One region of the Bacillus sp. XB1 genome, then DNA from elsewhere that is predicted to be linked to it. Evidence: riboswitches for the same ligand, from Rfam matches in the RefSeq annotation. Region 1 holds a riboswitch; the other holds the start of a gene.
What was found. A riboswitch is a leader RNA that binds a small molecule or an ion and turns the genes downstream of it on or off. The one in region 1 is predicted to bind lysine.

Region 2: linked by a shared signal. The riboswitch ahead of ACK1U5_RS14360 (amino acid permease) and the one ahead of ACK1U5_RS09725 (aspartate kinase) in region 1 are both predicted to bind lysine.

What each region holds. Positions count from the first base shown of each region.
Region 1 covers NZ_JBNRIL010000001.1:1,922,016-1,925,234, reverse strand. Annotated here, with positions in the region: gene ACK1U5_RS09725 (aspartate kinase) at 1-1,173, opposite strand, end outside; lysine riboswitch at 1,377-1,563, opposite strand; partial or broken gene ACK1U5_RS09720 (hypothetical protein) at 1,756-1,989, shown strand; partial or broken gene ACK1U5_RS09715 (DUF4166 domain-containing protein) at 1,977-2,299, shown strand; gene ACK1U5_RS09710 (YndJ family protein) at 2,305-3,219, shown strand, end outside.
Region 2 covers NZ_JBNRIL010000001.1:2,797,971-2,801,189, reverse strand. Annotated here, with positions in the region: gene ACK1U5_RS14365 (ABC transporter permease) at 1-178, opposite strand, end outside; gene ACK1U5_RS14360 (amino acid permease) at 239-1,663, opposite strand; lysine riboswitch at 1,812-1,993, opposite strand; gene racE (glutamate racemase) at 2,195-3,025, shown strand; gene ACK1U5_RS14350 (DUF3626 domain-containing protein) at 3,136-3,219, shown strand, end outside.

The sequences.
Region 1 (3,219 bases):
AACGCCTGTTACTAAATGAAGGCGGTCAATAACGACAGACACTTTAATTTCTGATGTACTTACCATTTTAATATGAATATCTTCTTCTTTTAAAGTAGTGAACATATTTGCAGCGACACCTGGGTTAGATACCATGCCAGATCCTACGATTGATACTTTTGCTAAGTGATTTTCATGTTCTACAGATTCATAGTGAAGAGTTTCTTGATTTTGTTCCAAAACTTCTAAAGTTTTTCTTAAATCATTCGAATGAATGGAGAAGGAGAGGTGTACAGTTCCTTCATTTGTAATACTTTGAATGATGATATCTACATTAATGTGTGCTGCTGCTAATGTAGAGAAAACTGTTGAAAGCGAGCCTTGTTCTAATCCTTTAATTGTGACACGTGTAATGTTATCCTCAAATGCAATACCTTTAACGATTGATTGTTGTTCCATGTTACATTCTCCTTTTACAATTGTTCCGTTTTCTTGTTCCATACTTGAGCGAACTTCTAAAACTACATTATGATTTTTAGCAAACTCAACAGCGCGCGGGTGTAATACGCCAGCACCGAGATTAGCAAGCTCTAACATTTCGTCATAAGAAATTTCGTCTAATTTGTAAGCATCTTTTACAACTCGTGGGTCCGTCGTATATACACCTGTCACATCCGTATAAATATCACATTTTTTTGCTTTAAGTGCAGCAGCTAATGCGACAGCAGTCGTATCAGAGCCACCACGGCCAAGCGTTGTAATTTCATTTTCTACACTTATACCTTGGAAACCAGCTACGATAACAATCGTACCTTCAGCAAGATAAGATTGAATACGATCTGTATGAATGTCAGTAATCCGTGCACTACTATGTACAGATTCTGTCGTAATACCTGCTTGCCACCCTGTTAATGAAATTGCATGATAGCCTTTTGCTTGCAGTGCCATTGTTAATAATGAAATAGTTACTTGTTCTCCTGTAGATAGAAGCATATCCATTTCACGTTTACTTGGATTTTCTGTGATAGCGTTAGCGAGTGCGACAAGTTCATCTGTGCTTTTTCCCATTGCTGAAACGACAGAGACAATGCTATGACCTCGTTCATATTCTTCAATAATTAAATTTGCTACATGTTGAATGCGTTCGACGCTTCCGACAGAAGTGCCACCAAATTTTTGAACAATTGTTTCCATTACAAATTCCTTCTTTCGTCTATTTTTAAGAATAGATTAGGAAATATATAAATCCCAATACTCCTGTAGTTACCAGAAAGACAAACAAAAAACACCATCTCAAATAAGTGAGGATGGTGCTGTTACAGGAAAAGGGAAACAGAAAACGGAGCTAATAAAAAAACCGCCAAAAAAGGAATATCATAAAAAAATGATATCTCTTTTTTGTAGATAGCTCTTCATACGTACACGTCTGTACATATGACAGTTCTGTTTCTATTCGAAAACAGCCCCAATTGATAAATGCAGAGAAATTTATCAATTTCGGCAATACTTCCTTTCATCTAAGTTCATAGACATCTCTGTGTCTCCATTAGAATACTCATAAGTATCGCAACCTCTATCTCACGTTTTAGGCGAGAGTGTTTGATTTATGAAGTTGTTGGTAACATTTGTTTTATAATAATTTAAATTTTTCGTGGAATCAAGTGTTTTATATATATTTTAAAAATTCTTTCTTTTTTTGAGGAAGTTTGTGAAAAATGTAGCAAAATAAATTCATTGCATGTACATTAAACTTATAGTGCATAGGAGGTGGGGAGAATGAAAAGGAAACAGCCTATTTATGTTGCGACAAAAATGAACACGAAGATGGAAAAATTATGGGAATATACGCAAGAACCAGATATACATACAGAGTGGGATGCTCGCTTTACTGAAATTTCGTATTTAGAGAAAAAAGAAGGAGAACCAAAGAAGTTTTTTTATAAAACAAAGATTGGATTTGGGCTTGAAATAGTTGGAGAAGGGGAATCAATAGGTGAAATAAGAAAAGATATTTTAATGCAGTTATGCAATTGGATGAAAACGAAAATGAAATTGTAGATTATTTTGGTGAACCACATTTACTCGTTTCTACACTGCATTTTCATATCGATGAGTTAGGGGCAATGCATATTTCTTCAAAGAAACAATGGTTTTATATGTTTGGAAGAAAAATGCCGTTACCAAAATTCTTGTATGGTGAGGCAAAAATTGTTGAAAGTTATGATGAAACACTACAATGTTTTCGAATTCATGTACAAGTACGAAACCCGTTAATTGGTTGCTTTTTTCATATAAGGGAACATTTGTGGAAAGGGAATAGACGATATGAAAAATATAATATTTGGGCTTGCTTGTTATGTTGTTTTTCTAATATGTGAGTGGTCGAATATAAATCCTGTTGAAGCAATTATATTATTATCTGTTTTATTATTTATACCAATGTCATTTTGTATTATTGATAAAAGAAAAAGAGATGGATCGCAATTATTATTTTATAAATCCGTATCATTTTTATATCCAATCGCAGCAATTTGTGCAATGCTAGCTTTCGTCACAAATCACTATTTATTTGCGCTAGTTTGGTTTGTATATACAGGAATTGTTGCGTTATTTGGTGTAAGTAGATTGTTAGAAAGAGGATGGAAGCCGTTAGAAGAGATCGCCATAGATAGTGCGTTTATTTATTTGTTTTTAGGTGGTTTTTGGTTTTCTGCTTCAGTAGCAAAACTTTCAATTATGCATTTTAGCTCTGACATTGTTTTACTCACAGCTGCACATTTTCATTATTCGGCGTTTCTATTGCCATTATCAGCTGGTTTAATAGGGAGAAAAAGAGAAAAGAGAAGTAAAGTGTATGATGCTATTATGTTTATCATCATGATTTCACCTATGACAGTTGCAATAGGAATTACATACTCAAGAATATTTGAATTTTTTGCAGTGTTCCTATATTTATGTGCAATTTATGGGTATGGATTTTACGTTTGGAGAGCAAAATTTAATGCTATCAGTGCAAAGATTCTTCTAATCGTTTCGTCTAGTACACTCATGGTTACAATTATGTTCTCACTTATATATTCATATGGAAATTTGAAGCATGTAATGACGATTACAATTGCTCAAATGGTTTGGATTCATGGTGTTGTCAACGGAATTGGAGTAGCTTTACCGGCATTTATCGGCTGGATGATTGAAAAGAGTGTTCCGAATTATAAATACTATGGGAAACCAATGAGTAAG
Region 2 (3,219 bases), 880 kb from region 1:
TTATTAAAGATATTCCTTTAGAAGGAGATGCTTTTAGAAACTGAGCATAATAATATGCGCCAACGCATGAAATAAAGATAAAGCTATATAGTAAACCGTTAATCATACGTGCAAAGTATGTAATGATATTTTGAATATGTTGTTGGAAGCGACTGCTCCATAGCGATTCGATTGACATGTTTTTCACCTCTTTGTTCTATTATATATGTTTTACAAAAGAAAAAACGAGCAAATTGCGTTATGCAACTTGCCCGTTTTTCTTTTCGTTATTTTTTTTCTGATCACGATTCATTAATGGATAGAAAGCAAATCCAATTACGAATAAACCAATTCCGAGAAGGAACGTTTTTATATCGGATGCGCCAGTTTTAATAACCCATAGTGCGTAGCAAAGTGCGATAACTGCGACTATGCCATCTGTAATTCTTGCCCGCATTTCATTTTTATATGTTTCACCAGTTGCGACTAGTTTTAACTGGAAGATTGGTGAAACGAGATATGGAATGAGGTAGGCCAGTGTTGATACGGTAATAACGAATGTATAAGCTTCCGCAATGGTTCCTGATAATGTTGAGAATAGGAATACTTGCGACATAATGTTTGTTAATCGTAATGAGTAAATTGGACTTCCTTTTTTATTTGTTTTCGTGAAGAAGGAAGGGAAGAAACCTTCTTTTGCTGCTTGATAAGGTACTTCTGAGCTTAATAAAATCCAGCCTAAGATAGAACCGAACAGGGAAGTAAGAGCAAGTAATGCCATCAGTTTCCCGCCGCCGTGACCCATTGCAGCATTTAGTGCATCTGCTAATGGACGTTCAGAAGCTTGTAATTTATCAACGTGAAGTACACCCATTGTTAAAATTGTAATTCCTAGGTAAATCGCAACTGTAATAAGTAATCCCGCAACTGTTGCACGTTTTACCGTTTTTGGAGAAACAGCACGGTTTGATAAAAGAACGGCTGATTCAATTCCGATAAACGCCCAAAGCGTTGTAAGAGCAGCTAAATTTACTTGTGAAAGAAGACCATGTGATGCACCTGATTTATCAATCATCGGTGTGTACCATTGTCCAAACTTAGAAGCTTCGAATGCAAATAACGTAACGACGATGAATAAAAGGAATCCAGTTACTTTCGTTGTTGTTGCTAAGAAGTTTAGTTTTCCAGCTCCGCTTACACCGTTTGTTAATATAATATGAGTTCCCCAAAGTAAGATGGAACAAATCGTAAATGTAATTAGTTTTCCGACTTCTACGTTAAACGAGCCGATTGAAAATAGTAGTCGCGTATCTTTCATAATTGGGAAGAAGAGTGATAAATATCCCGCAAATGATGTAATGATGGCAACGTTACTTGCCCAGTTTGCAACCCAATATCCCCATACCATACTGAAGCCAGCCATTTTTTTCTTTTTTGGTGTTGAGAATAAAGCATATGCATGACTTTGTGGCCCTGTCGTTAAATCAGGACGACGAATTGCTAAATTACCGAAAACAAGAGCTAGCATTAAAACACCAAACCCTGTAGTTAACCAAGCTAAAGTGACACCGAGTGGGCTTGCTGTTTGTGCCAACGTACTTGGTACCATGAAAATACCAGCGCCAACCATGTTACCGACAACGAAAGCTGTTAGTACCCAAAAGCCCCATTTTTTTTGTTGCATAGAAAAATACCTCCAAAGTTAGTATAACCAAGTCAAGCGAGGAGATATGTATGTCTTCCTGAGTCAGGAAGAGAAGTCCCAAACAAAACAAAAAAAGCACGTAATCTGCCGCTACATGCTTTCTATCTTATAAGAAACCCACGACATACCTCTCGATAGCTCTCCACAAACGAAACGTTTGTGACAGTTCTGCACTTATTAAATGCAGACCCAGCAAGCGTGCATGGTGGACACGACTTACTTCGGCAACCATTCCTTTCTCATTCCTTCATCAATGCCACTACATCTCCTGAAATGATACTCTTAATGACTGCAACCTCTACCTCACCGAGATACGAATGAGGATTTAAATATTAAATTAACGTATTTAAGAGTAACAAATGAATTTTTATACGTCAATGGATATAGTAATAATCAGATTATAGAGAACAGTTTGTGATTAAAAGTAAGAGGGATTGTTATGTGATATTTGAATTTTCGTAATATAATACATGTTATTAGCGCTAGATGATTGAAAAGGGGATGAAGTATATGTCTGTATGTCATAAACATTCAGTAATAGGTGTGCTAGATTCGGGTGTTGGGGGATTAACAGTTGCGAGCGAAATTATAAGACAATTGCCTAAAGAAAGCATTTATTATATTGGTGATAATAAGCGTTGTCCGTATGGGCCAAGAAGTGTAGAGGAGGTGCAATCTTTCGTATTTGAAATGGTTGAGTTCCTCAAACAGTTTCCATTAAAAGCGCTAGTCGTAGCATGTAATACTGCTGCAGCTGCTGCATTGAATGCGCTACAAGAAGCACTTTCCATTCCAGTTATTGGCGTTATACATCCAGGAGCAAGAGCGGCAATTAAAGTTACAAAGAAAGGGGAAATCGGGGTAATTGGAACTGTAGGTACGATAAAATCTAATATGTATGAAAAAGCATTACACGAGCTGGATACATATTTGGAAGTGCATAGCTATGCTTGCCCGACTTTAGCCACAGTTGTAGAAAATCAATTAGAAGATACAGCATATGTCACGCAGCAAGTGAAACAAGCTTTACTTCCATTAACGAAAGAAGATATAGATACGTTAATTCTTGGATGTACGCATTATCCACTTTTAGAGTCCTATATAAAAAAGGAACTAGGAGAAGACATAACGATTATTAGTTCTGCAGAAGAAACAGCGATAGAGTTAAGTACCATTTTACAGCATAAAGGAATTTTGTCTGACAATCTGAATCTGAAGCATCGCTTTTTTACAACGGGATCTGTTTTATCATTTGAACATATTGCTGAGCGATGGCTAGGGTATCAAATTTCTGTAGAATGTGTACATTTGCCTATGAAAAATGCGTGTATATATAATTAAGATTTAGTAAATTACTTTTTTAAATAAATGAGGTTCGTTTCATAAGAAGGAAAGAATAAGCTTTTAATTGAAGTGTTTAAGGGCAGTTCAATTAAAGGGGAGATTGGATTATGGAATTATTAAGATCTCAATTATTTGCTTTAGAGTATATTTCAAAATATGCAGAGAACAAAAAACGTGGGGCTAAAGCAACG